One region of the Brevibacillus sp. B_LB10_24 genome, then DNA from elsewhere that is predicted to be linked to it. Evidence: predicted binding sites of a transcription regulator. Region 1 holds the regulator's gene; each other region holds the start of a gene.
What was found. Region 1 encodes CtsR, which represses protease genes until heat stress. Its sites were predicted from a motif close to ATGGTCAATAAAGGTCAAACA; they were not measured.
Positions count from the first base shown of each region.

Region 2: ACI7RC_RS07325 (ATP-dependent Clp protease ATP-binding subunit) is a predicted target of CtsR. The motif match lies at 3,734-3,754, and genes of this name have one in related genera.
Region 3: clpP (ATP-dependent Clp endopeptidase proteolytic subunit ClpP) is a predicted target of CtsR. The motif match lies at 2,608-2,628, and genes of this name have one in related genera.

Region 1 is NZ_JBJQOQ010000027.1:797-10,642, reverse strand. It holds gene ACI7RC_RS20400 (DUF1573 domain-containing protein) at 1-289, shown strand, start outside; gene pssA (CDP-diacylglycerol--serine O-phosphatidyltransferase) at 393-1,121, opposite strand; gene disA (DNA integrity scanning diadenylate cyclase DisA) at 1,215-2,291, opposite strand; gene radA (DNA repair protein RadA) at 2,295-3,662, opposite strand; gene ACI7RC_RS20380 (ATP-dependent Clp protease ATP-binding subunit) at 3,781-6,240, opposite strand; gene mcsB (protein-arginine kinase McsB) at 6,266-7,336, opposite strand; gene mcsA (protein-arginine kinase activator protein McsA) at 7,358-7,897, opposite strand; gene ACI7RC_RS20365 (CtsR family transcriptional regulator) at 7,907-8,371, opposite strand; gene ACI7RC_RS20360 (HAD hydrolase-like protein) at 8,594-9,265, opposite strand; gene ACI7RC_RS20355 (MGDG synthase family glycosyltransferase) at 9,269-9,846, opposite strand, start outside.
Region 2 is NZ_JBJQOQ010000005.1:127,653-137,498, forward strand. It holds gene ACI7RC_RS07310 (response regulator transcription factor) at 1-89, opposite strand, end outside; gene ACI7RC_RS07315 (S66 peptidase family protein) at 205-1,119, opposite strand; gene ACI7RC_RS07320 (YozQ family protein) at 1,260-1,430, opposite strand; gene ACI7RC_RS07325 (ATP-dependent Clp protease ATP-binding subunit) at 1,535-3,667, opposite strand; gene ACI7RC_RS07330 (DsbA family oxidoreductase) at 3,959-4,591, opposite strand; gene ACI7RC_RS07335 (hypothetical protein) at 4,685-4,912, opposite strand; gene ACI7RC_RS07340 (Ger(x)C family spore germination protein) at 4,909-6,099, opposite strand; gene ACI7RC_RS07345 (GerAB/ArcD/ProY family transporter) at 6,096-7,208, opposite strand; gene ACI7RC_RS07350 (spore germination protein) at 7,205-8,803, opposite strand; gene ACI7RC_RS07355 (GntR family transcriptional regulator) at 9,014-9,394, shown strand; gene ACI7RC_RS07360 (ABC transporter ATP-binding protein) at 9,399-9,846, shown strand, end outside.
Region 3 is NZ_JBJQOQ010000035.1:38,268-48,113, reverse strand. It holds gene ACI7RC_RS23075 (HPr family phosphocarrier protein) at 1-167, shown strand, start outside; gene ACI7RC_RS23070 (WD40/YVTN/BNR-like repeat-containing protein) at 312-1,442, shown strand; gene ACI7RC_RS23065 (hypothetical protein) at 1,510-1,728, shown strand; gene ACI7RC_RS23060 (H-type small acid-soluble spore protein) at 1,728-1,907, shown strand; gene clpP (ATP-dependent Clp endopeptidase proteolytic subunit ClpP) at 1,963-2,562, opposite strand; gene ACI7RC_RS23050 (bactofilin family protein) at 2,708-3,829, opposite strand; gene ACI7RC_RS23045 (anti-sigma factor family protein) at 3,834-4,382, opposite strand; gene ACI7RC_RS23040 (RNA polymerase sigma factor) at 4,366-4,983, opposite strand; gene ACI7RC_RS23035 (hypothetical protein) at 5,099-5,323, opposite strand; gene ACI7RC_RS23030 (hypothetical protein) at 5,759-5,953, opposite strand; tRNA gene ACI7RC_RS23025 (tRNA-Arg) at 6,125-6,203, opposite strand; gene rpoN (RNA polymerase factor sigma-54) at 6,372-7,754, shown strand; gene ACI7RC_RS23015 (glutaredoxin family protein) at 7,758-8,060, shown strand; gene ACI7RC_RS23010 (hypothetical protein) at 8,054-9,846, shown strand, end outside.

The DNA of each region.
Region 1 (9,846 bases):
TATCAATCGAGCGCTGACCAAAGCGATAACCGAATGTGGCTGCGTTCAAATAACGGCGAAAAAGCAACCTTACGATACGAGCAAGAGCCTGGAGGAAAACCGCGAGCACTTGGATACCCATTTTTCCGGCCACTTATGTGAGCACTGCCGGGATGTTTTGACGGAAGAACTGGGAAAAAATCTGTTTTACCTGACGGCGCTATGCAACATCGCGGAGATCAAATTTGCCGACGTATTAAAAAGCGAAGGAGAGCGGCTGAATACCCTGGGCGTATTTAATCTCTCCTGAGGATGATCAGCAGAACCAATTCCTCCCGTCCCTAAGTATTACGTGCAAGTCGCCCCGAAAGTTGCAAAAAGCCCCGGTTGAATCATTTCAACAGGGGCTTTTTTTAGTCAAACGGCAACGGTTCCTCTTCGGATACCTCTTTCTTCCGCGTTTTTTTCAAGGAAAGGTCAACGTTTTTTTTTATCCCGTAAAGAGCGTACAGCGCAAGCGGCAAAAATACGATTTTCGGGAATTCACTCGGGTACCTGATCGCGACGCCGACGACAACAATGACGATCAGTGGCGTAATCCAATAAGCCGCTTTCGGGATACCCACTTTTTTGAAGTTAGGATACTTGATGTTGGAAACCATCAAAAACGCCAACAGCAGCATGCCGAGCAGCAGGACCACTGGCGAGAACCACTTGTGGTACAAGGCTAGTGTCGCCAATACGCCGCCTGCTGCGGTAATTGGCAAACCGATAAAGTACCCGGGTACTCCTGCCTGTACATTAAAACGGGCAAGGCGCAGCGCTCCGCAAATTGGAAAAGAAGCTGTTACCAGTATACCCAGCCAGTTCATATCCTGCAGGGAGACGACGTACATGATAAAAGCAGGCGCGACGCCAAAGGTTATGACATCGGACAGCGAATCCAATTCTTTGCCGAATTCGCTTTGCGCATTCAGCATTCTCGCTACACGCCCGTCCAACCCGTCTAGAAGCATCCCTATAATAACGGTAATTGCCGCATAATCGACATAGTGGTCTCCCTGAAATGCAAATATGATTGCAATAACTCCCAGAAATAAATTCCCAACAGTCAACATGCTCGGAAAAGCCTTCACGAACATTGGACTACCTCCTGAATAAGTGGTTAAAACTTGAACAGCTAACGCGAGGGTGTTTCATTGCTGACAGTGGATAATATTCTATACTATTGTACTCTAAATGTGCCTGTCAATGAACACCTGCTCCTGGATCCGCTTTAGTCCATCTTTAATGGCTCGCGCGCGAACCTCTCCCACGCCGTCTGCTTCGTCCAGTTCCTCGATTGTTGCCATCATAATACGTGGCAGATTGTGAAAATGGTCCACTAGGTTTACCACGATACCGGAAGGCAAGCGCGGGATTTTGCTTAAGATCCGATAACCGCGCGGGGAGACCAGCTCCTCCAGCGGATTTGTGTTCGCTGAATAACCAAGAAGTTGGATCAGGGATGTCGAATCGCGAAGTTCCTCCGACGGCATTTTTTTCATTTCGGCAAGTACCCGATACCCGTCAACCTGTAAGTCCCGGCTGTAATCCCGGATCAGCAGATAGGCCTCCTCCTCGATGTTGGCCACCAATTCGACAAGCTGCATGCTGATCAATCGTCCTTCTACGCCGAGCTCGTTGATGTACTTGATGATTTCTTCCTTTACCCTGAGCACCATTTCGATGCGCTGCATCACGGCAACGACCTCGGACAAAGTCACCAATTCCTCAAATTCGAGCGCCCCCAGATTCGTCAGGGATTGATCCAAGACCGATTTGTACTTCTCTAACGTCTGAACGGCTTGGTTCGCTTTTGTCAGTATGACGCCGATATCCTTTAAGGCGTAGCGAAAATTGCCGCGGTACAGCGTGATAATATTGCGCCGCTGCGAAATGGCGATGACCAGATGATTGGTCTGTTTCGCTACTCGTTCAGCCGTGCGGTGCCTCGTTCCCGTCTCCATCGACGGGATCTGTTGACTGGGGAGCAGCTGGGTGTTGGCGTACAAAATCCGCCGAACGTCTTCACTTAGTATAATCGCCCCATCCATCTTTGCTAATTCGTATAAATGGGCTGGTGTAAACTCACAATTAATGGAAAAACCGCCGTCAATCATATTTTTCATTTCTTGGCCGAAACCAATGACGATCAAAGCACCAGTTTTTGCCCGAAGGACGTTTTCCAAACCTTCCCGGAGCGGCGAACCGGGGGCAACAAGTCGCAAAACATTGCTAACTTGGAGCTCTTTCTTAGATGTATCCTGCATGATTTACCCCCTTAACACCTCGTGCAGCGCCTCTTCCACGTTACGTATGCCGACAACTTCGATATCCTGCAGCGGTTCAATGCCGCGCATGTTTTTCTCCGGGACGATCACCCGTTTAAAACCCAGCTTTTGTGCCTCGCGAATTCGTTGATCGATCCGGGAGACTGCTCTCACTTCACCAGTCAGCCCCACCTCGCCGATGACAACATCAAACGGCCTGGCGGGAACGTCGCGAAAGCTGCTGGCGAGACTTACGACAATGGCCAGGTCGACGGCAGGCTCGTCAAGCCTGACACCGCCGGCGACATTGACATAGGCGTCCTGATTTTGCAGCATCAGTCCCACCCGTTTTTCCAGCACGGCCATCAGCATGGAGACCCGCTGGTGATCGACGCCGGTAGCCATCCGCCGGGCCGTGACAAAACTGGTGGGCGAAACCAGCGCTTGCAGCTCGACCAATACGGGCCGGGTCCCTTCCATACTGGCAACGACAGTAGAACCGGATACGCCGACAGGGCGCTCTGCCAAGAAAATTTCTGAGGGGTTGGTCACCTCTTCCAATCCCCGATCTTTCATTTCAAAAATACCCATTTCATTGGTGGAGCCAAACCGATTCTTGACAGCCCGCAGAATCCGGTACGTATTGTGCCGCTCACCTTCAAAGTAGAGTACCGCATCTACCATGTGTTCAAGCATTCGCGGTCCGGCGATGGCCCCTTCCTTCGTCACGTGGCCGACGATAAAGGTTGCAATCCCCTTCCCTTTGGCAATTCTCATCAGATGGGCTGTGGTCTCGCGCACCTGGGCCACACTGCCCGCCGCCGAGGTGACAGCGGGATGAAACACGGTTTGAATCGAATCGACGACCATCACGGAAGGGTCCACCGCGTTGATCTGTTCTTCTATCTGTTCGAGGTCTGTTTCGGCAACGACGTACAATTGATCGCTCTTTACGCTTAGGCGGTCGGCCCGCAGCTTGATCTGCTTGGCTGATTCCTCGCCGGAGATATACAGCACCTTTTGGCCTTGAGCCGCAAGCGTACATGACGTTTGGAGCAGCAGGGTCGATTTGCCGATCCCGGGATCGCCTCCGACCAGCACCAGTGAACCGGGGACCAGGCCTCCTCCGAGCACGCGGTTCAATTCACCGATCGTCGTATCGAACCGCGGCTCTTCCGCTCCGACTACCTCAGCGAGAGGCTGGGCCATTTGCTTGGAAAACACGCTTTTGCTGCGGTTTCCGGCGGAGGTTTTTACGGCGATCTCCTCGACCAGGGTATTCCACTGCTGACAACCCGGACATTTTCCCAACCACTTGGGGCTTTCATAGCCACATTCTTGACATGCGTATTTCGATTTATACTTTGACATAGGTATACTCCTGTTATTACGATTTCATTCTACCTAAGATTCGTCTATTTTTTCCGTTCTCCTTCTCTGGCAAGGGACACAAAAAGAAAAATCCCCGGCCATCCGGGGATGAGAACAATCAAATTGTACTGGGTTCCAGGCGGTTTACGGCCAGTTTGCCGTCTTCCGCGTCGATACTGACTGTATCTCCTTTTTTAATCGTTCCTTTCAGCAGCTCCTCCGACAGGCGATCTTCAATGTTGCGCTGAATCGCCCTGCGGAGCGGACGGGCTCCATATGCCGGATCAAAGCCTTCTTTCGCCAGCACTTTTTTCGCTTCATCCGTCAATTTGAAGTGAATATCCTGCTCCTTTAGGCGCTTGCGAAGCTCTTCGGTCATCAAGGATACGATTTGCTCGATGTGCTCTTGCTCCAAGGAGTGGAATACGATCACTTCGTCGATACGGTTGAGAAATTCCGGACGGAAGGTGCGTTTCAGCTCATCCATGACTTTATCCTTCATGTCCTGGTACTTCTTCTCCGCTTCTCCTGTGGTAAATCCAAGTGAAGTATTCTTCTTAATCATATTGGCCCCGACGTTAGAGGTCATAATGACCACGGTGTTGCGAAAATCTACCGTGCGCCCCTTGGAATCGGTCAGCCGCCCGTCATCCAAGACCTGCAGCAAGATGTTAAATACATCCGGGTGGGCTTTCTCAATCTCGTCAAGCAGGATGACAGAGTAGGGTTTGCGGCGAACCTTTTCCGTCAATTGGCCTCCCTCGTCGTATCCGACGTACCCTGGAGGTGCTCCTACCAAACGGGAGGTCGAGTGTTTTTCCATGTACTCGGACATGTCGACCCGAATCATCGCGTCCTCGTCTCCGAACAGGGCTTCTGCCACAGCTCTGGCCAGCTCCGTTTTTCCTACCCCGGTCGGTCCGAGGAAGATAAACGAGCCGATCGGCCGCTTCGGATCCTTTAGCCCGGCACGGGCGCGGCGGATCGCTCTGGAGATCGATTTGACCGCTTCTTCTTGGCCGATGACGCGATCGTGAAGAATTTCTTCCATCTTCAACAGGCGCTCGGTCTCTTCTTCTTTCAGTTTTACTACCGGGATGCCGGTCCAGTTCGCTACAACATGGGCGATGTCTTCCGGCGTCACTTCCATGTTCAGCTTGCCCTGCCGTTCTTTCCAGTCCTTTTTGGTCGTCTCCAGCTCATCCCGCAGTTTTTGTTCCTTGTCCCGCAGCGAAGCCGCTTCTTCGAACTCCTGGGACTGCACAGCGGCATCTTTCTCTTTGCGAACCTCCTCTAGGTGGGCCTCCAGCTCCTTGAGGTTAGGCGGAACGGTAAACGACTGCAGGCGTACCTTGGAGGCGGCTTCGTCGATCAGGTCGATCGCTTTGTCGGGCAGGAAGCGATCGGTGATGTATCGATCAGACAGGCGGACCGCTTGTTCGATCGCCTCGTCGGTGATTTTTACGCGGTGATGGGCTTCATAGCGATCCCGCAGGCCGTGCAGGATTTTGATGGCATCCTCAACCGTCGGCTGGTCGACTTGAATCGGTTGGAAACGGCGCTCCAACGCGGCGTCCTTCTCGATATACTTGCGGTATTCGTCGAGTGTTGTCGCCCCGACGCACTGCAGTTCGCCCCTGGCCAGCGCCGGCTTGAGGATATTGGAAGCGTCGATCGCTCCCTCGGCGCCACCGGCACCAATCAACGTATGAAGCTCGTCGATAAACAGGATGATGTTCCCTGCCTGACGAATTTCGTCCATGATTTTCTTCAACCGATCTTCAAATTCGCCGCGGTACTTGGTTCCTGCCACGACGGTTCCCATATCCAGCGTCATGACGCGTTTGTCGCGAAGCGTTTCGGGAATCTCGTTGTTGACGATTTTTTGCGCCAATCCTTCTGCGATCGCTGTTTTCCCGACACCCGGTTCCCCGATCAGCACCGGGTTGTTCTTGGTGCGGCGGCTGAGCACTTGGATGACGCGCTCAATTTCTTTCTGACGGCCGATGACCGGATCCAAGCCTCCTTCACGGGCAATAGCAGTCAGATCGCGGGCCAGGCTGTCGAGCGTCGGCGTGTTTGCCGCTGGACTGCTGCCGGAGGTCTGATGGGAAGACATCATCTCCGAGCTGCCCAGAAGCTGCAGTACTTGTTGGCGAGCTTTGTTTAGACTGACGCCGAGGTTGTTCATGATGCGGGCAGCGATCCCTTCGCCCTCCCGGATCAGCCCCAGCAAGATATGTTCCGTTCCGACGTAGGTATGTCCCAGCTTGCGGGCCTCATCCATGGACAGCTCGATGACTTTTTTCGCTCTGGGGGTGTAGTTTGGCGTATAGTTGGCGGTGCCGGCTGCAGGCTGCTCAGAACCGCGGCCGATCAAGGATTCTACCTCATTTTGGATCTTATCCAGTCCGAGTCCAAGCGACTGAAGCGCTTTGGCGGCAATCCCGTCGCCTTCGCGGATCAGGCCGAGCAGCACGTGTTCTGTCCCGATATCCTTATGGCCTAAGCGAACTGCCTCCTCCAGAGCAAGTGCCAATACCTTTTGTGCACGTTCTGTAAAACGACCAAACATCATATCTGTTGCACCTCCAAAATCTTTTTTAAGATCGTTGATCGACAGATAATCGTTCCCTGATCAGCCGAGCTCTGCGCTCATCGCGCTGTTCCGGCGTCAGCTTCTGACCTGCATGCTGCTGCAGGAAACCCGGCTGCGTCATAACCAGCAGCTCATTCAATGCGAACGCTGATACGTTTTTGATGATACCCAGATCAATGCCCAAGCGAACGTCGGAAAGCCGTTGGGCAGCTTCTTTTGATTCCACTGTACGGGCGTAAAGCAGGATGCCGTACGAACGGCAGATCCTGTCTTCCAGGGCAGTACGGGAGTTTTCCTGGAGATAACGGCGGGCTGCCCGCTCCTGTTCAATGATCTGTTTCGCCACGCTGTACAGGTTTGACAGGATGTCATTTTCCGACATGCCCAACGTTACCTGATTGGACAACTGGAACAGGTTCCCCAATGCTTCACTGCCTTCTCCGTAGAGCCCGCGGACGACCAAACCAACCTGGTTAATCGCCTGCAGGATCCGGCTGATTTGTTGCGTCATCACCAATGCCGGCAGGTGAAGCATGATGGAAGCCCGAATCCCTGTTCCTACGTTGGTAGGGCAGCTGGTTAAGTACCCGCGTTTCTCGTCAAACGCGTAATTGACGTGCTTTTCGAAGATATCGTCGATGCGGCTTCCCGCCTCCCAGGCTTCTGTCAACTGGAAGCCGGGCAAAAACACCTGGATCCGAATATGGTCTTCTTCGTTGACCATGATGCTGACAGACTGGTCGCTGCTCAAGAGGACTGCGCCTTTGCGAGACTCCTCGGCCAGGTTGGGGCTGATCAGGTGTTTCTCCACCAGTACCCGTTTTTCCAAGGCATTCAGTTGATCCATCCTGATCATTTCCAGCGGGGTGATCTTCTTCATCGCATCAGTCCGGCACACCTCCGATACTTTGCGGACCACCTCTTCCGCCTGGGTGTCAGTAGCGAGCAAAGGGAAGGGGTGATGCTGCAAGTTTCGCGCAATGCGCAGGCGGGTACTGATCACGATGTCAGAGTCAGGGCCGACGCCTTTCATCCAATTGCTCCAAGGATGCTCAATAAACTGCTGCAAGGACATGGGCTGCCTCACCTCCTTTCGTCACGACTGAGCGATTCTTTGCTCCAAAGCGCGAATTCGGTCGCGAATTTCCGCAGCCTTTTCAAACTCCTCAGTGGAGACGTGCTTTTGCAATGCTGTCTTGAGCTGTTCCAGTTCTTTGCGAAGCTTGATCTGGCCGCCCGTCCGCTCCGGAACTTTGCCTATGTGATTGGTATTCCCGTGTATTCTTCTGAACAGCGGGTCGAGCCGCTCGCCGAAATACTGATAGCAGTCACTGCAGCCGAAGCGCCCGCTTTTGCTGAACTGGGCGTAAGTAAGACCGCAGGTTTCGCAGCGAAGCTGTTTTGCCTGTGCCGTCGTCTGGGCGGAAGACGAACTCTGTCCGTTTCCTTTTCCCATCGGATCGAAGTTAAGCAATCCGGACAGCAGGTTGTGAATGCTGAAGTTGTTAAAACCGGAGATGACGTCACCTTTTTCCTTGGCACAATGTTCACAAATATGGTATTCCGTTTTTTCACCGTTGATAATCTTTGTCAGATGCAAGGTTGCCGGACGCTTGCCACACTCTTCGCAATTCATTCCTTTCACCTACCTTATCAAGATGACTGCAATCATGTGCTTCAAAATATTGGCCCGCAATTGATCGCGAAGCTCCAGCTCCACGCCAAGCACGGAACGGGATGTAGCCGTCTTCATCAGCAGCGCTTCCCGAGAGTTGATGATCCCTTCTTCCAACAGCCGGTCTATAATGGAGTACCCTACCGACTGCGAGATGCTGTTTCCGATCAGTTCCTCCGTCAGCAGCTCCTGCAGTTTTGCCCTATTGACGATTTGCCCTTTGCGTATGCGAATGAATCCGCCTCCACCTCGTTTACTTTCTACAATATATCCCTTTTCAATCGTAAAACGCGTATTGATGACATAATTGATCTGTGAAGGCACGCATTGAAACAAATCGGCAAGCTCGCTACGCTGGATCTCAATCGACCCCGTTGGACTTTCCTGCAGTATCCGCTTGAGATGTTGTTCAATCACGTCCGAAATGTTACGCAAGGTGCTGCCTCCTCATTCAACTTATTTCAATCTTCGGTCAACCCGACCTTTCTTGTTTGCCATATAGAAAGTGTTTACACCATATTGACTTTGACTATATTTGACTTTAATTATAATACGTTTTTTTTCACCTGACAATACCTTATCTCCCCTCTATTGTTTACGAATTATCGGCTTTTGAAACAACAAAACCATCCCATATTAATGGAATGGTCCTTTGGTCTACACGCGGTGAAAAAATGGGATATGGTTACCGATTTGACCAAATTCGCGAACGATAACGTCTGCTCCGTCTAATTCCCCGTGTTTGGCGAATCCAAAATCACAGCCGATCGTAAACAGGCGGTTGGCCTTTCCTGCCTCAACGTCAGAACGGCGGTCCCCTACCATCACGGCTTCCTGGATTGAATAGTCCTGCAGCAGTTTAGCTACAAGGTCCTTTTTAGACGCGGTCTTGAACCTGCCAGCCGAGTAGAGATCGGTAAACAGGTGCTTTATTTGAAAATGCTCACAGATCGACTCTACGTAATGTTCCAGTCCATTGCTCGTGACAAACAGGGCTATCTCCTGGTCATAAAACGCCTGCAAAAGCTCTGTGACTCCAGGGTACAGTTCTGTAGCACCGGCTCTCAGCAGCTCAACTTCGTAATGCAGCATTAATTCGTCAGCGAGAGTCTTTACTTCATCACTCGCCCCGGGCAGCAGTGTATCCCACAACTGCTCAAGTGTCATCCCCAAAACATTGGTCAATTGACTTTCTTCAGGCGTTTCATCCGACCAGAGATTCCGCTCGCGAAGTTCGTCGAATGTTCGCCTAAAAGCCGGAACAGCCAGCTTCTCCGTCTGCAGTAATGTTCCATCCATATCAAAAAAAATGGCGTGCCTTATGGTCATCGACTATCTTCCTTTCAGTTCCATATCCCTAGCGATAAATCGTGCGATCTGCTTTGCAGCATCCGGTTTTGCCACGGTCAGAGCCATCCGCTTCATATAATCAATCTTGGTCGGATTTTGCAGCAACTCTTCGATAAAGTATATCAGTTGTTCAATCATATTGGCGTGAACAGCACACCCGTTGTTCAGCAGAAAATGGCTGTTTCGCTCTTCCTGTCCGGGCAGGGGGTTGTAGATGATCATCGGAACCTGTTTGCTGAGGACCTCCGCAGTGGTTAACCCTCCCGATTTGGTAATGATCAAATCCGTTACCTCGAGGTACTCGTGAAAGTTGTCGACGTAACCCAGCGGAACGACATCGTGTCTGAAGCTGCTGTTCATCACCTTGCGATACAGCTTTTGATTGAGCCCTGTCAGCACGAATACTTTTAGCGGCTGCTCAATCTGATCCAAGCCGCGCAAAACTTTGTCCATTGGCCCAAGGCCCAGGCCGCCCCCCGAGAGAATGATGGTTTTTTGGTCAGGAAACAGGGAGAACTTCTCCATCAAGTCCTTTTTGTTTATAGGGAGGCTAAATTTTT
Region 2 (9,846 bases), on a different contig from region 1:
CTGATCACTTGGTATCCGTATTTCCTGACGTAATTCATGAGGATGGCGGCTATTTTGTCATCATCCTCGACAATGAGAATGCGGTACATAACATTTCCTCCATATGACAAATCCTGTTCTATGATTATAGCAAATCCCTCTGCAATGAGATGACGTAAAAAAATCCTGCACCAGACATGCAGGATGGGTCGATTCGCTATTTCGCTATATAAAGAGACTTTCCATGATCGTCAAGTTCCCTGCTGTTGCATCCAAATGGGCGTATACCCCTAATGGCAGCGCGAGATTTCTTTCTCCGTGGCCGACCTGCAGATTGTAGATCGTCGGCTTTCGGAAAGGAGCGATGATATTGTGGAACAAATTGACCACAGAAAAACTGTCGGATTCCTTCGGCTCACACTCTTCCCAGGTGCCGAGGACGATGCCCTCCGCCTCCGCAAACTTTCCGGCCAGCGCAAGCTGTGTCAGCATGCGGTCGACTCGATAGGGCTCTTCGCCGACATCTTCGATGAACAGGATTTTCCCTCTTGTATCGATTTCATAAGGTGTCCCGAGTGCAGCTGTTATCAGAGAAAGGTTTCCTCCGACGATCTGCCCCTGACACGTCCCCGGCACCAGGGTAACGGTCTGTGCTTCCGGATGGACGATCTGGCCCAGCGGTGCCGCCTGGGTCAGCGCCCGCAGCCAAAACTCCCGGGAATGATCGTCCAGTTTGCAGCGGGTCATCGGTCCGTGGAGTGTGGCCAGCCCCGCTATCTTCTGAAAGGCGATATGCAGTGCCGTGATGTCGCTGTAGCCCACAAACAATTTGGGATGCTCGGCGATTACCTGATAATCGAGCAGGTCCAGGATCTGCGGCGTGCCATACCCTCCCCGCAAGCAGATTATACCGTCCACGTCCGGATCGGTAAACATCCTCATCAGTTCTCTTGCCCGGTTTTCCGGCGTTCCCGCCAAATAGCCGCCATACGTTTGATAACAGCACTCTCCCATTATTACTTTGAAGCCGTACCCCTCCAGCCGTTTTTTCGCCGCTTCAACCTTGGGAAGCTGATCGGGACTGGAAGGAGCCGGCACGCCGATCGTGTCTCCCGGTTGCAAGACTTTCCCTTTGCGCATGTTATCCCCTGCCTTTCTTCGCTCGAATCTCCCCTGCTCAATTCGCAAGATTAGGAATACAAAGACCTATTCATTATACCATCGGAACGATCCACTTGCTAAAAAAACCGATCATCCCGCCCGGGACCATCGGTTAAGCATTATTGCAGTTTATTGTCTATCGTACCTTCCTTGTACATGTCGCTCACCAGCTGATGGGTTTCGGCAAGCCCCTGTGAGACATTGCCGGAACGGGCGTGATCCGCCGGTTGATAGGTCGTATCAGCCAATTGCTCGCTTTGCTCGGCTGAAAGTGCGTGCTTGTTTTCCACTATCCTGCATCCTCCTCGCTTCTATCGTCGAGGTTATTCTGCTCTACTCCTGCCGCTGCTATGCAAAAACCACCAACGCCAGGTTGGTGGTCAAAGCATCTCGTTTAATTTCCTTTCTCTACGGCAATGCGGTCTTCGCTTACGTCCACCTTGATCTTTGCGATGTCTTCCTCTTCCATGATCAAGTCGGCGATCCCGTCTTCGACGTATTCTTGAATTACGCGGCGCAAGGGGCGGGCACCAAATGCCGGGTTGTAACCCAGTTCCGCCAATCTGCGCTTGGCCGCATCTGTTACCTGCAGCTCGATTCCCTGCTCTTTTACGCTTTGGATCACTTCGTCCAGCATCAAATCGACGATTTTCAGCAGGTCGGCCTCGGTCAAATGGTGGAACGGAATAATGCCGTCAAAGCGGTTTAGAAACTCCGGCTTGAAGTATGCGCCCAGCGACTCGCTGACCGGACGGGCTTCCGGCGCCTGGCCGTTGAAGCCGAGGGGATTTTTCTTCTCCGCCATACCGGCATTGCTGGTCATGATGATGACCGTATCCTGGAAGCTGACCGTCCGTCCCTGGCTGTCGGTCAGGCGACCGTCATCCAGGATTTGCAGAAAGATATGCTGCACATCCGGGTGGGCCTTTTCGATCTCATCGACGAGCACGATGCTGTACGGATTCCGGCGTACCCGCTCGGTCAGCTGGCCGGCTTCTTCATGGCCGACGTAGCCGGGCGGGGAGCCGATCAGTTTGGAGACAGAGTGTTTTTCCATATATTCACTCATGTCCAGCCGGATCATCGCCTCACGTGTCCCGAACAGCTCCTCTGCCAGGCATTTGGACAGCTCCGTCTTCCCGACGCCGGTCGGTCCGACGAACAGGAACGAGGCAATCGGCCGATTCTTCGGCTTCAATCCGGCACGGCTGCGGCGGATCGCTTTCGCCACTTTTTCCACCGCTTCGGGCTGTCCGATAATACGCTCAGACATGCGCTCCGGCAGATGCTTCATCTTTTGCTGTTCCGCCTGCTGCAATTTGCGCACGGGAATCCCGGTTTTGGTTTCGATGATTTCCTGGATGTCCTCTACGTGCACTTCAGGCTGGGCTGCCTCTTCGACCGCCTGCCATTGAGCCTGAAGGGCCAACTCCTCGTCCCGCCATTTTGCCGCACTTTCATAATCCTCGCGCTTCGTCGCTTTTTCCTTCTCCGCTGCCGCCTGTTCCCATTTTCTGCGGATCTCGTCTGCCTGGGAAACCTTGCTCCGTAGGTTAACCTTGGAGCCTGCTTCGTCGAGCAAATCGATTGCCTTATCCGGCAGGAAGCGGTCTGGAATATACCGGTGCGACAGTCCCACGCAGGCGCGGAGCACCTCGTCGGAATAGCGAACGTTGTGGAACGCCTCGTATTTGGAACGGATGCCCTGCAGGATCTCGAAAGCTTCTTCCAGGCTGGGCTCTTTGACGATGACGGGTTGGAAACGGCGCTCCAGGGCGGCGTCTTTTTCGATCAGCCGGTATTCCTTCAGCGTCGTTGCCCCGATCACCTGCAGCTCGCCGCGGGCGAGAGCGGGTTTTAAGATGTTGCCGGCATCGATTGAGCCTTGGGCAGAGCCCGCTCCGACAAGCAGGTGAATCTCGTCGATGAAGAGAATCACGTTTTTGCGCTCCTGCAGCTCGGCGATGACCTGCTTGATTTTTTCCTCAAACTGGCCGCGGATGCCGGTGCCGGCGACCAGGGAGGAGACGTCCAGCGAGAAGACTACCTTGTTCATCAGCTTGGCAGGTACCTTCCCTTCAGCAATTCGCAGCGCCAGGCCCTCTGCAATCGCTGTTTTCCCGACGCCTGGTTCACCGATCAGGACGGGGTTGTTTTTATTGCGGCGGTTTAAGATTTCGATGACCCTGTCTACTTCTTCGTCACGACCGATGACCGGGTCGATCAAGCCGGAGCGGGCGGCGTGACTAAGATCGCGCCCTGCCTCTTCAAGAATGCCGGCCGATTGGCGGACGCCGGACATTTCACTCTGGTCCGGCTTTCCGCTTGAGGCAAATGGAAAGTCAGGGAAGAACATGTCGCTCATGGAGGAAATGCCTCCAAGCGGGCCAAATCCAAATGGCACGCTCATGTCGGAACCAAGTTTTTGATAGCACTCTTCACAGAGATGTAGTTTTTGTTTTTGTTGGTTGATTTGCAGGTTTAGTTGTATATTCGCATTTTTCTTCTTGCACTGTTGGCATAACATGGATGCTATACCTCCTGTCGAATGTAAAGTGTTTGATCAAATTTGACTTTGACTATCTTTGATTATAATTTGACCTTCTTTGACTTTCAACAGGAAATAAATGGGTGGTGGGGAAGGACTGGGGGTTGTTCAACGTAGAATTTGGTCGACAAGCGTGTGCCGTTTTTTTCCGTTCCGACTGGGGAGGCGTTGCCAAGGCCTCGTTCGCTCCATTTTTTTCGGTTTCTCGGAGCTTCTTCTTAGATAGGATGAAAAAAACCGCGAGCTGTGTCGCGGGAGAAAAAAGATGTCTTATTCTTTCTCGGGAGAGTTGACCTTCTCGAACGCCTTGAGGAACGTTTCTACCGGGTGGGCGCCGGATAGTGCCAGTTGGTTGTCGATGACGAAGAATGGGACGCCTGAGATTTGGAGTTGGCGGGCGTATTGGAGGTCTTGCTCAATCTCTGCTTGCTTCGCGCCGCTTTGGATCAACGCTTTTAGCTCATTTCCGTCCATTCCCTGCTGCTCTGCTATTTTTGCCAACACATCCAGATCCCCGATATCGAGGCCAGCTTCAAAATACGCCTGGTAGATGGCATCGACGACTGCGCCGGTCTTCTCGTCGGGCGCAAGCTTGATCAGTTGATGTGAAGCCAGCGTATTCGGCTTCTTGTCCACGCGGTCAAAGTGGAATGTCAGCCCGGAAGCGGCACCTGCGGCCGTCACGTGCTCGAGCATCCGGTCGAGAGCCTGCGGGGTTCCAGTCAGAGCCAACATCGCCTCGCGGAAAGGATGTCCTGCCTCTGGCGTGTTCGGATCCAGCATGTACGAACGGTAGCGAATGGATGCCGGTTTCCCGTTCCACTGCTGCAGGGCGTCAAACAGGTGCTTCTTGCCGATCCGGCACCACGGACAGATGGTGTCTTGAAAGATATCGATGATCATAAAAGAATTACTCCCCTCGCCTGTTGGCAAATCTCAGTCTAGTGTACAGCAAAATCATCCAAATCGTAAGTTGATCACTTCATGTAAGTGCATCTATTTTACCAGCGCCTTGCCTATGGGTTTAAACAATTTTTCTACGACTTGTGACGGTCCAGGCATGTTCGGATACAGGACCAACAAGACGGCAAGCGCCCACCCGATGACCGTCAGGACGGCAAAAGCCTGCTTCTCCCTTTTTATCCGGTGCTTGAGCTTCGGCCACTCAATGAGAAACAGGACAAGTGCGACGGCTGTAATTCCCAGGACCGAAGCTGCCTTCACTCTTTTTTCACCTCTTTTTTCGGCATATCCGCTTGCTCGGTTACGAGTCCCGGCCGGCGTACCCACACTTTCACCCGGATGTTTACCTTGACCTTGGGGAACACCTCGTCCCAGCGATCCTTCACCTCGTCCCACTCCTTGGGATACTTTCGGTGAAAAGCCTCCCCGAAGCCGAAGATATCTGCCTTCATTTTCTTCTGAACCTGAGCAAGCACCATCTTCACGCGATTCTTGATGTCTTCCTCCATATGCTTCGCCAATAGTCTGGTAACTTTAGGGTTGCTCGTATCCAGATTGGTCGTGTTCTGCACGATGTCGTCTTCTGTTTCAAGCTTGACGGTAATGCTCCACTCGTCATCTTTTATTTTCGGAATGATTTCCGCTGTGCTTCGCAGCAGCTGCATCGAGACAAACCCCTTTGCTTCTTTTGGGGCGATCGTTATCGTGGTCGACTTGATTTCATTCCGCAGCCAGAGGACACCTCTTGTCAGCTTGTCGTCCAAAAATCCGACCAGCTTGTCTTTTTTAAAGATGGCCGAGCCTTTTTCATATGCGATCGTCTTCTTTTCATCTTCGCCCTCTTCCGGCGAAAGCATGATGATTCTCGGGGCTGCCGCCGCCCGGGTATTACCTGCCAGCATTTGGGCCAAATCCTTTATCGTCACCTTCATGCCGATCTGAAACTTCGCCAGCTCTCTCAGCACATCCGCAATGTTCTTTTCAAGCGGCGGGTTCAGACTTAAAATCTCCCTGCTAGTCTCCTTGCTGATAAACACAAAAGCCCGCTCGCGGGTTTGCGGGTGCCGCAGCAGGAAGTCGATATACGGACGAATGCCTTCCTTCGCCAGCTTCTCATCAATAATAAAGACATCGTTATGCCCCCAGAAGATCTTGCGAGGAATTTGTTCCTGCAGCTTCGCCATCGCCTCGGCGATGGTCACCCCGACAGCAGATCTGACCAATGTCTGCGGAGCCGTACCGCTTCCTCCGCCTCCCCCCATTCCGCTTGGTCCGGCCCCTGCCGCTTTGGGTATATACACTTGAACCGACAGTTCGATGGTCTTGCCCGTTTTTTTGTCTACTCCTGCAGCTGTAACGATGGCCAAATCGTTCACTTCTCTTCGATCCCAGCAACCTGTCAGCAGCAATACCATTTGGCAAAAAAGCAAGAACCGCAGGAGCTTCATCCTTGGGTTGCCTCCTTGCGCCGCCGAGTTTTCTCCCGAATCAATGCGACTGCCAGCAAAAGCAAGGGGATAGCGATTTGGAACGTCAGGGCAAGAAACGGCAGCGACGTGCTGATCAGGGATGTCAGCTGCTGCAGGGTTGGCCCCGACCAGACACTGAAAACAACCAGCAAGAAGCCGAGCGGAAGCACGAGCGGACGATAGTCCGGGAGCTCCAGCCACTGCCCGGCGGCAAGCGCAAGCACGTAATAAAACACAGTGATTTTGACAAACGCGCCTGTTACCCAAATCGCCATCACCACTGCCTCCACATGCTCAAAAAAATCGGCGAGACTGATATAGCGGGCTGCCACAATGAATGGGTAAACAAGACCCGGCGTGATATCGCCAAACAGGAAGAGTATGGCAATATTTTCGATTACCAAAAAAAGTAAAACAACGAAAACAGAAATCGTTCCCCACATGAAGCCGTTGACGCGGTCCGTCAGATAGGGAAGCATAAACGAAATGACGACGAACTCACTAAACCAGGTCAGCAGGACAACCGAACCCTTGAGAGACGGTCCGATCCCATGCTCCATGATCGGCAGCATATGAGCCGGTTTCAGGTCGGGGATGAGCAGCAGTACGATCGATATCTGCAAGATGAGCCCCAGCGGAACAAAGATCTGGCCGCACCTGCCCAGCACTTCCAAACCACCGGCAACAGCATATGCGCCTGCCAGGACAATACTGGCGGCTACTACGATCATCGGGGTTAACGTGTAAAACGTGCCGACGACAAATTCCGTGTATTCCCTGACAATAAGACCGCCCGTATACAAAAAATAGAGCACGTAGCAGAAGCCGAGGATTTTTCCCGGAATCCGCCCCAGGATCGTTTCGCTGTATTCGATCAGCGTCTGTTTCGGGTAAAGCTTGTTTAGCCGGCAGACGATATACACAGTCAAAAAGCCGATCAAGGAGCCCCACATAGGCGAAATCCACATATCTCTGCCCGCTTGCTTCGCGGACAGCGACGGCAGCAGCAGAAGCGCCGTGACCAGGATGGTCGGCAGCATCAAGAGACCCATTTGGAATGCAGAAATCCTGCCCTTTTCAATTGTCATCGTTCATCACCTTTGCCAGGTCCCGGTTTCTGTCCGGCAGACTGCCTTTGCTTGTTGAACTTTCCGGATAAGTGGGGGCGATTATCCAGCTTCCACCACGGGGCCCGTACGAATGCGTCCTTGATTTCCAAAAGTTTAAACGGTGCCAGCGGCGTCAAGTAGGGAACGCCAAAGGAACGCAGCTTGCATAGGTGAACGACGATGGCGACAACCGCCAGCATAATTCCGAGCAAACCAAGCGTTCCTGCCATCAGCATGATCGGGAAGCGCAGCATCCTCAGGGCGATCCCGGCGTTGTAGCGAGGAAGCATGAATGAAGCGACCCCTGTGAGCGCCACGACCATCACCATGGGAGAAGAAACCAGTCCGGCCGCAGTGGCTGCCTGACCGATCACGAGACCGCCGACAATGCTGACGGCGGGACCTACCTGCTTCGGCAGCCTGATCCCTGCCTCTCGCAGCGCTTCAAAAATGAATTCCATGATAAACGCCTCGACAAGCGCCGGAAACGGAATCTCTTCCCGGGACTTGGCGATGCTGAGCAGCAGGGAGGTCGGAATCATCTCCTGATGATAAGTGAGGATGGCCACGTAAACAGAAGGGGCCAGCATGGCAACGCCGAGAAAGAAGAAGCGAAGCCAGCGAATCGCCGTGCTGACGAGGTAATCCTGATAGTAATCTTCCGGCGACTGCAGCAGCGAAAAAAAGGAGACGGGAACGATCAGGGAAAAAGGCGTGCCATCTATCAAGATGGCCACACGTCCCTCCAGCAGATTGGCGGCGACAACGTCAGGCCGCTCTGTCACGATCATTTGGGGGAAGGGCGTATAGGCATTGTCCTCGATCAGCTCTTCGATATAGCGGCTTTCCAATACGCCGTCGACGTCGATCCGGTTTATCCGGGTGACAACCTCCTTCACCAGGGTCTTGTCTGCGATCCCATCCATATAGGCGATGATGATCTGGGTCTGGGTATAGCGCCCGGTTTTCTGCGATTTCATTTTCAACGCCGGCGTCCTGAGCTTTCGCCTCAGCAAAGAGGTATTCACCTCCAGCGTTTCCGTAAACCCCTCGCGCGGTCCGCGGACGACCTGCTCGGCATCCGGCGATTCTACCCCGCGTCCTTCCCACTTGGCCAATCCGAGCGAAATGGCCCGGCTTTCCTGATCAATCAGGAGGACCGGATTTCCGGCCGTAATTTGAGCAATCGCCTCGCCGATCTGCTTTATTTCTTTGCTGTTGGACACCGTGATTTTCCGCTTGATCAGCGCAAAGAGAGAACAGCCCTGCCGCTCGACTCGTTCAGGATCTAGGGTCTTAGCGGTGAGCGGAACAAGGACGTGCTGATCGATCAGTTCTGTATTGGACAATCCTTTGATATAGATCAGGCAAGCTTTTTTCTGTCCAAAAATCGTAAATTTATGAAAGATGACGTCCGCACTGTCGGAGAAAATCGAGGTTAAGTCTTGCAAATTGGCGTTTAATTGAGCGGACAGTGGTTTTTGCTGTCCGCCCGGCAGCGGCGGCTTTTGATTGGATTTTTTCTGCTGACGGGACCGTAAGAGCTGTTTGAGAGAACCTTTGAAAAAATCCATGGCTTATCCCCTTGCATCAGGATCTGGATGGGCAGTGATTGCAAAAGAAGCTTATTTATCCATTTTTGCTAAAACATTGGAGAACTATACTTGGGTCGCCACAGCTTCTCTACAGATATCCTCTTGAAGTGTATGGTGAATTGTCGTACACTTACACCATAGTGTATGGCGAGTATCCATACACCTCACACTTGAGAGGTGGGCCTATGCATGGACACTTTTTGGAATCCTGAGCATTTTCGGATTGATCCGTCACGTCCGCTCTACGAACAATTTGTGGAGCAGATTCGGGCAGATATCGCTCGCGGGTTGCTGGTGCCTGGCACACGGCTTCCCTCTGTGCGCGAATTGGCCGCCGCGATTCGCGTAAATCCCACCACGATCATGCGAACCTATCAGGAATTGGAGCGAAGCAAGCTGATCGTCACCTTTCGCGGACAAGGTACTTTTGTGACGGAAAATACAGACGTTATTGAAGCATGCAAACGAGCTTTGGCAAAAGACGCGGTGCAAAAACTGCGGGAAGTGGCCGAATCGATCGGACTCACGTTGGATGAGCTGCTCGATCTGGCCAAACGTGAGGAGGAATGAGGAGATGGACATGGGAGCGAAAGGAAAAGATCAGGCGATCGACTGCCGCCAAGTCTCCCTGCGGCGAGGTAAAAAGGAAATTTTGCGAGAGGTGACGTTCACTGTTGGCCACGGTCAAATCGCCGGGCTGCTGGGCCCTAACGGTGCCGGAAAATCCACGCTGCTGCGGATATTGACGGGGCTATTGGAACCGTCCGCGGGAGAAGTCCAATTGTTCGGCAAACCTGCCGGTATTTCCTTGCTTCGCCAGATCGCGTTTTTACCGGACAGGGAAAGCCTGCCCCACTGGCTGTCAGCTGCCGACTGGCTGTTCTTCGCGGAAGGGATCTACCCGGACTGGGACCCGCAGCAGGCCGCGTATTTGACCGATCGCCTCGCGATCAAGCTGGGTACGCGCATCTCCGACCTGTCGCGGGGAGAAGAAGCCAGACTGCAGCTGCTTACCTGCCTGG
Region 3 (9,846 bases), on a different contig from region 1:
CAGAAATCTTTGTGGAAAAGGGAACAAAAAAAGTCAACGCCAAGAGCATTATGGGAATTATGAGTCTGGCGATCGGCTCCGGTACGGAAATTACTATTATCGCAGAAGGGCCGGATGCTTCCCAGGCTGTGACAAATTTGGCCAAACTGGTCAGCAAAGAAGAATAGGTGAATAGGAAAAAAGGCAGTTGCGCTTGTCGTAAACGCCTTTTTTAGTGCAGTGCTGGCCATCCCCCCCTGCCAGGTTACGGCGCTGGCCGGTTTTTTGCCTGGCCTACATACCATACTCATGGGAGTTAGGAGGAAAAAAACATGAAGATGCGCAGTTCACATTTTTCGGTGATGATGATCCTTGGCATGCTGATCGCTTTGGTTTGTGTCCCTTTCGCAGCCGTGCCGAATGTGCAAGCAGCCCCTGCGGACGAGTTGCAGCTGGCGGGATTTCAGATGATGGATGAAATGGACGGCTACACGTGGGGAACACATGGCAGTACTCTCGTCCTTTATCGAACGGCAGATAATGGGAAAACATGGAAAAATATTGCGCTGCCGACTGTAAAAGCTTCCGCCAATCCGGTATATGGCCGTGATCTGTTCTTTTACGACAAGCAGAATGGGTGGATCGTCGGCAGCAATGGGGAGCGAGGAGTGATCTTGCACACGGTCAACGGCGGGGAGAAGTGGACAGTCCTGCCCGCGCCAGGAGTTGGCCAAATCGCTTCAATGGATTTTATCACTCCGCAGACAGGCGTGCTGCTCGCTTCTGATGGGAACCTGTATTTGACCCAAGATGGCGGAACCACGTGGAAGAAAGGCAGTGGGTCATTTGCGGGCAGCGAAAACGTCAAAGGGATGCTGTTCCGCGATGTACAGAATGGATGGATACTAAGCCCGGGAGATGATAAAATTCCGCACCTGTTCCGGACCCGTGACGGCGGCCAAAAATGGGAGCTGCTTAGTTTGCCGGAGCTTACCCAAGTATGCAATTCGGAGATTTTATCCGCCCCGGTCTTCTTTGGCAGCGACAAGAAAAAGGGTTGGTTCCCGGCGCGTTGCAACAAAGGGGACAGAAAGCAGTACTACGTTTCCTTCACGGAAGACGGCGGCGAGCACTGGAAGGTGACTCCGATCTATACGAAGCTGGCCGGACAGTTCGTCAGTGCAGTTCCGTTGGTTTTTGCCGATGATCAACGCGGCTGGTATGTGCAGGCGCAGCAGGTGTATCAAACGACTAACCGGGGAGTCACCTGGAATTCCACATTGCCGGATAAAGGGTTGATCGATGCGTTCAACGCTTACCCGAATGTGGTCCAGATGCAGTTCGTATCGATAAATACAGGGTGGATGCTGCTGAAGTCCCTGGATGGGAAAAAGACGCAGCTCCTGCAATCAACAGACGGCGCCAAAAGCTGGCATGTGGCAAGTCCTGTTGCCAATAAATAAACGGGTTGGGAATATTTCGGCTTGGATTGGGCATTGCTAAAGGTACCAAGACATGGGGAGGGTTGGTATGACGGAAAAAAATGAAGCGATGCCCGATTCGCAGCACGAAGGACGCGATCAGTACTTTATGGATATTGACCGCATGGTGAATGAGGGGCTGGGCGGAGGTACCGTCAGCGATCAAAATGGCTTGATCGAAGAGACTGCGACTGATTCCATGGATGGTGTCTACACGACTGACGAGAGCAGGCGTGGTCAAGATGCAGCAGAGGAGGAGTTGACGTAATGGACACGGTACGAGCCGAGGAAATCATGGCATCGACAGAAACGATCAAGGTGGAGTGCGAAGGAGTTCCCGTCTGGATCGATGGAGTGGATCGCCAGACGAACACTGCCCGCGTTCACGTCCAGAATAATCCCCAAGAGCAAAAAACGGTACCTGTGAATCAATTAATAGAGCGTTAAGAAGTGCAAAAAAGCTTTCCTGGAATCAGCCAGGAAAGCTTTTTTTGTGGTCTTTTTATTTACCTTTGGGCGTCGGAGTCGTGGTGATCACTTCGTCGATCAAACCGTATTCTTTTGCTTCCTGTGCAGTCAGGAAATTGTCGCGGTCGGTATCTTTCGCAATGCGTTCAATCGGTTGTCCGGTCCGCTCGGCGTAAATTTGGTTCAGATGTTCGCGCATTTTGATGATTCGCTTGGCGGCGATTTCGATATCGCTTGCCTGGCCCTGCGCTCCGCCCAGCGGCTGATGAATCATCACTTCACTGTTCGGGAGGGCAAACCGTTTTCCCTTGGCTCCGGCGCACAAGAGGAAGGAGCCCATAGATGCTGCCATTCCGACACAGATCGTCGAGACATCCGGTTTGATATGCTGCATGGTGTCATAGATCGCCATTCCGGCGGTAATGGAACCGCCCGGGCTGTTGATATACAGGCTGATGTCTTTGTCGGGATCCTCCGATTGCAAGAAGAGGAGTTGGGCAACGACACTGTTTGCGACTACATCATTAATAGCTGTTCCCAAAAAGATAATACGGTCTTTCAGGAGGCGTGAATATATATCGTAAGCGCGCTCCCCGCGGTTTGTCTGTTCAATGACGGTTGGAATCAAATTCATATGCAAACTGGTTCCTCCTTTCGGCTTCATCTTTATCATACACAATTGGTCAAGGAAGGTCAAACGATAACTTGCTGTCGATTCCCTACTAATTGTAACCACAAACACACATCAGCTAAACCTGCTTGAACGGAGCCGAACGGATTTATCTGGCTGCCTCGTTGGCCCGGCGCACCACCGCAGCCAGACTTCCCAAAAAGATCATCCAGATCACGATGGCAAACACCCAGCCAAGGAAAGGCACCTGAAGCAAGATAAAGATGCCCAAAATGCCGATAAGTTCTGCGGCAAGCGGGTGCAATCGCCAGCGAAACTGACGGGCCAGCCGCATCCCTGCCCAACAGCCGACGAAGATTTTGGACACGTAGAGAAGCAGTCCAAGCGACAGGGCCAGGGCGATCGCAACCGGTATTCCCACCAGTGTCACCATCAGGACGATCGCAAACAGCGGAGCCCCGATCAGCAGCAGGGCGCCGACGCCCAGTTGTGAGCCGATGTTCGTATCCATCCCTTGCTGGATCCGCAACAGGGCGGTAGGGAACAGGTAACGGATAATCAGCCAGAGCAAAAGTGTGCTGAGCAGGGAGACGAGCAGCGACACGATCGGGATATTGAATCCGCTTTCTTTCTTCGGCTGGTACTGGGTGAATTTTTCCTGTCCGGCCAGCTTGGCCCCCGGTTCGATCAGCGCTTTTTGCGGACTGGTGTAAACCAGATCTCCATTGATTGCGGCAGAGGACTCCATTTTGATATTGTCGGCCCGCAGTGCGGAGATGCCTTTTCCGATCGTGCCGGTTATCCGCAAATTGTGGACCCAGCCATTGAACTCCTTTTCAATGGTGCCAAAGAGATCAACGGTATCAGTAAAGGCATAAACGCTTCCTTTGATGTTCGCCTGGTCGGGGATAAACAGGTTTGCACTGCCAACCGTTATATTGCGGCCGATGGTGCCGTTTACGGTCAACCGCTGTGTAAAAGCCCGAACATTGCCTTCCACCGTGCCGTTAATCAGCGTATCACCCGTAAAGGCGATGACGTCACCTTGGACCGTTCCAAGAATCTGTACGCTTTCTGCAAAGACGTAGACATCGCCTTCCACCGTTCCTTCGATCACTGCCCTCTTGCCGGTAATCATCAGGTCGCCCTGGTGGGTTTCTGAGCGCATCAATACGTACGTGTCCTGATTGATTGCACTGAAGGCAAATACTGACGTGGAAAAGGTGAACAACATGAGCAAGAGCGAAATGGCCCAGATGAATTTCTTCACGATTTCATTCCTCCCTCACGCTAGTATGGATGGATGGATGGCGTGTGTTTAAGACGATCAGCGCAATAAATAATCCTAAAATAAGAAGAAAAATGGCATACATGTTATTTGACGGTAGCTGTAATACGTAGGTGAGGTTCTCCTTCATCCAAAACGTCGTCGTCCAAATTACTCTGTCTTTCCAAAAGTTCCAGATCGGAGACAGCCAGGTAGTGATGATACTTGGCAAAATGAGGAAGCAGATCAGCAGGGTACTTAGCAAGGCGCTGTACCCGTACAACATTCTGCGGTAGCGGAGTTGGTGTTTGGTTTTGTGAATCGAGGCAATTGAATTGATTTGAGCTGTTACATGCTCGGAAAGAGGAAGCGGCGCAAGTGACTGATCCATCCCGTGGAAGGATTGTTCAATCATGAGCAAGTCAGTTCTCCAGTGTACACATGCACTGTAGCACTGCGGGCACTGAGACAAGTGATTTGACACGATCTCCTGTTCTTCCGGTGTCAGTTCGTTCTCCAGGAACATCATCAAGGTTAGTTCATCGAGATGAGACATCTGAGACACTCCTTTCCGTTACGTGTTGTTGATAGAGATGCTTTAATTGCTTGCGGGCCCGAAACAGCCGGGTACCAACTGTATTTTTGGTTAAACCGACGATATTGCCAATTTCCTCGTAGCTTAGTTGTTCCGTGAATCGAAGCGTAAGGATGAGACGGTCTACCTCTTCCAAGTGTTCGAGCAAGCCGGCTATGCGGCTGTGAAACTCCTTCTCCAGGTAGAGGGATTCAGGCGTATCAGCAAGCACAGGGCCTTTGTTTAGTTCGAAGTGAAGCAGATCATCTTCCAGCACGATTTCCCGCTTCTTCCGCAGATAGTCGATGCACGTGTTGGAAGCGAGCCGAAAGAGCCAAGAATGAAAAGGCAGGGAGGGGTCGTACTTATGCAGGTTTTGCGCTACTTTCAGCCAAATTTCGTTGTTAACATCCTGCGCATCGTGGAAGGAGTAAACCATCTTGTGGACAATCCGCGTCACTCTCTGGCCAAAAAGCTCCACCAGCGAGCGGAAAGCCTCGGCGTCGCCTTGCAGGAAAAGTCGTATATGGGTTAACGCTTCCCGGTTGATCGCGTAAACCTCTTCATGATACTTCTCTTCCATCAGCTTCCCCCCCTCCACTCTACAGTACGGAATTCCTATGATAAGAATTTCACGTTCGTCATGCAAATGCAACAAAAAACGCTCAGACTAAACAGCATGAGCGAGAAGATGGGATCTATGAGGACGGTTCTTCGTCATCTGCCTGTGTCAGGTCGACTGCCACGCGGAGTTTGGCTTTCAGCTTATGCCCTTTGATGATCGTATAGTCATCGACCTTCTGACTTTCCAAACGGTTGAGGGCTTCCGCCAATTTTTGTTCATCCCGATAAGGCTGGATGGTGAGCAAACACTCGTCATCGCTTGCTTCCTGGTATATCAGGTAGTAGCGGTCGTCGGGCATGCCAGCCGCCTCCTATTTTTACAAGTTATCCACAGATTTATCAACAGGTTGTGCACAAAAACGTCTGTTCGTGGGATAAATAGAGAGTATAAGCTAGTTTTCCTTGTTTTTTCCTGCGCTATACTCTTTGGACTGGGTTGCCTTTCTGAATTGACGTGTCAAGAAATTCGGGGTATGATTATATTACAAAATTGTGAATATTCTGTACGAAAGCCTGAATGAAATAGGGAAGGGGTGCAGCTGTCATGTTAGCCTTTCTTGCCTTCACGGTCATCCTATTTATCATTGTAGGGTTCGTCATCTATCTCACGTCCAAAGGTTTGAGGCACGATTCCAAGAACTACGACGAAAATCATTTGTGGGACTTATATAACCGGCCCAACGACAAGAATCTTCACATGTAAAAACGTACAGACGCAGTGACGCTGCGTCTGTTCATTTTCCTTTGGTCAATATGCATGGTACTCCAAATCCAATCGCACCCGGCTCTGACATCTTCTCCAGGTAGCGCAGGCCGCGCTGGCAAGGCGTCGGGCATACTTTGCAAGTCTCGGATGTGACGATCTTCATTCTCGACGAACTGCGGTTTGGCGCCGATGCATCCGCTTTTTTCTTGTATTTTTTAGACAAGCTCCTTCCCCCCTTACACCGTCTGGAATTATCATATGAACGCGCCGGGACGCTGTCCGTTCTCCAGAGGGGAAAAGGGGTAGGAGTTTGCGGAGAAACGAGAAAAAGGGCGGATGGGGAGGATAAATAAAAAAGGATCGGTCACGACCGATCCTTTATACGTTGACTTTATGGCGCGCCCGAAGGGACTTGAACCCCTGCAAGACGTGGCTCCGGAGGCCACCGCTCTATCCAACTGAGCTACGGGCGCAAAAGTGGATACTTGTCTATTATACAAGATCGTACAGTGAATATCAAGAAATTCTCTCTTTCCAATATTGGGCTAAGAATGATTTTTTCAATTTGGCAGGAAAATTGCAAGAGAGAAACGAATACTATATAGCGTGACCAAGATCTGCTTAAGAGGGGGCTATTCCAAGTGAACATGGGTTTTGGATTGTATCAAGAGCAGACGCTAAAGCTTGTGATGACGCCTGAATTACGCCAAGCGATTACGATCTTGCAATTTTCTGCTCACGATTTGGTTTCGTATTTACAGGAACAGGCCACCGAAAATCCGGTTATCGAGCTCCAGGAGGTCAGCGCTGCGATCGAACCGCCCAAGCGGCTGGAGGAGCGTCCGACAGTCGAATTTGACTGGAAGGAGTTTGCCTGGAATCGTTCGACCGGAGATTATGTTGTCAATAAAAATGAAAGCACTTTCAATCCGTTAGATCTCGTTCGCGCCCCTAGTTTTAGCCTGTACGATTACCTGGAGGCACAGCTGAACTACGTCAAAGGCATCACGGCGCCGCAGCGAAAAATTGCCTTGTTTTTGATCGGCAACCTGGATGACAAGGGATACCTGGAAATCAGCCTGGAGGAGGCGGGGGAGAGGCTTGGTGTTTCACTTCCGGAAGCGGAGGAGGCGCTGACGATCGTTCAGCGGCTAGAGCCGATCGGGGTGGGTGCCCGCAATCTGGCCGAATGCCTGCTGCTTCAGCTGGAATACGAGGGACTGGATGACGAGTACACGGTAGAGGTCGTCAGGGAGTATCTGGAGGACTTGGCCAATAACCGTTTTTCACGCATTGCCGACAGGCTGAAAATCAGTGTGGAACAGGTGCAGGAGATCGCCGATGTCGTCCGGTCGCTCAATCCCCGTCCGGGAGCGGCTTACAATCGGGGTGAGACGCGTTTTGTCACGCCGGATGTCACTGTAGAAAGAGTCCAGGGGGAGTACGTCGTCTTGGTCAACGACGCTTCCACCCCGCGGCTGCAGATCAACAGCTTTTACGAAAAAATGCTGCGGGAGACAGGCAGCCAGGATGAAGCGCGGCAGTTCATCCAGGAAAAATTAAATGCCGCCTTCTGGCTGGCGAAGAGCCTGGAGCAGCGGCGTTTGACCTTGATGCGGGTGACCCAGGCGATCGTGGAACTCCAGCGCGACTTTTTTGATTACGGAGTTCACTGTCTAAAGCCGATGACGCAAAAAGAGATCGCGGAGCGGGTCAACCTTCACGAATCCACAGTCAGTCGGGCTACCAGCAACAAGTACGTCCAGACTCCGCGAGGCGTGTTTGAGTTAAAATACTTTTTCACTTCTGCCTTATCGATGGCGAACGGCGAAAGCGCTTCTTCGGAGAGCGTGAAGCGGAGGCTAAAGGCGATGATCGAGGAAGAGGATCGTAAAAAGCCGCATTCCGACCAAAAGCTGGCAGAGATGCTGAGCAAGGAAGGCATCGAGATCTCACGCCGCACCGTTGCAAAATACCGCGAAGAAATGATGATCCCATCGTCTGCAAAAAGAAAGAGGTACTAAACAGTGACATCCCATGTTTTTTCAATCACGCTATACGGCCGCCCCGGCTGCCATCTCTGCGACGACGTGGAGCAAAGCATCCGGGCGGTCGGCAAGGATATTCCCCTGACTCTCGAAGTGGTGAATATCGCCAATCATCCCGGGTTGGAAGAGAAATACCTCTTCACGATTCCGGTAGTGGCGGTAGACGGCGAGGTCGTCTTTGAATCAGTATCTCGTGTCATGACAGAGACGGAATTCCGGATGGAACTGTCAGACCGTCTGGATTCCAAGTTGAAGCAGAGAAAAGGAGAAAACGAATGCTAATCTTAGGTACGGCGAAGGCGGAAAGGGTGCAGATAGAGAAAGTCCTTGATTATGTGATGGAACAGTACTTCTTCATCAGCCATAGACACTGGGTTGAGCAAGGGTTGTCAGCAAGTCTGCAGACGCTGGAAATCACGATGGAAGAAGCCGAGGAAGAGCCATGGCTGACGACCCGCCTCCACTGGGAGTGGCTGGATCGGACAGGTGGCGAGGGACAGACCTTTGCGCAGCACTTGTTGTTGACGAAAAACAAGCGGCTTCCGCTTCGCTCAGTGCTAGAGAGATTGGCGGGTACACACAACGGATTTTACCAGGTTGTCTCCATTGCGAACGAAGAGGAAATGATCTTGGCTGATCTGTTTACCGGGAAGCTATACCCCGTAAGAGTTGAGCCTGAGGAGTTGGCTCTGCCGTGGTCTATTTTGATGACGAGACTGTATCCGCTGCCAAACGGCCATTGGTTGATTGTGCAGAACCCCTGCATTCTCGCTCCTGCCTATGCAAGAAGTCTGCGGGAGTGGTGGCGCCGGCTTCAGGCTGACAGGTTTACTGCCGCTTACCCGCCGCTTGCGGACGAAGAAAGCTATGCAGCTTACCTGAAAGCCAGCGGGCTGTCGCTTGCCTACAAGGCTGTACATGCCGCTGATGGAGAACTGTTTGAGCAGGATGCTGAGCAGATCTCTTCCTTGATGACTCTGTACCAGGAGGATCGGGCCGGGCTCCAAGAAGAACTGGACAAGCTTGACCCGGAACAAAAGTGGCTGTTTTACCAGAGTCTTCAGCATCTTTTATGGTTTTCGGCGGTAGAGAGCGGAGAGGGGCCGCCTGTACTGGAGTGCGAATTCAGCATCGGCGGGCAAAGGGCCGAGTTTGCCTGGACCGAGAAAATCGCCGAAGTTTTCCGAAACGCCATCTTCCATGAGGAAAGCCTTGGCGGCTCTGCAGAAACTGGGCTGGAAGGGCGGGAAGCTTTTGACGAGATGGCTGTCTTGTTGGATCAGCTGGTAACGTCAGGCATTGCCTCGCCTCAGTTGAAAGAGATTTTTCTCAAGCTGAAGGACGGAAGCGACTTATCCCAATTCGAGGCTCGCTTGCTTGAGCGCGAGCTGGCCAATATGGAAAAGATGGCAGAAGAGCTGCCGGATGATGCTGTGCTGTTTGACTCCGCAGACGGGGTGGAGATCGAGCTTCCGTGGTTTGATGCCACATTCGGGCTGTTTCGCAATGAGGTGCTGCAGGACAAGGCTGACGCCACGATCGAGAAGTACGATGACGCTATCTCGGCGTTTAAAGCGTACCTGTCCATGCGCGGACACGAGATCCATCATTGGGGCGATATCACGGAAGAGCATATAGCGGAATTTATCTGTTGGTGGTACATCTGCATGGATGTGAGCAGCACCCGTACGGGAGCTGCGAGGCTGGTGTCGGCGATGGGACGTCTGCTCCGCTGGCTGGATAAAGCCGAATGGGTCAAGCTGTGGCGGGCCTGCAAGCCGCTGCTGGACGAGTGGAAGACGACGCTGCCCCACTGCTTCCTGGTGAGGGAAAGGGCTGAAAAGTGTTTTGGCAATGCCCTGCTGCTGGAGGAAAAATGGGAGGATTGGGATGGGTCGTTTCAACTTCTGGAACGGACTGGCCAGAACCAATGGCGGGTGCTGGATTGCGACAAGCACAAAAAGTTTACGGTCGGGGTTCCCGCCGAGTTGGACAGCGTGCTGCAAGCCGGTTTGATCCTCTCAGGCCTGCTGAGGAGGTCCAAAAAAGAGTGGAGGCTAATCGGGGT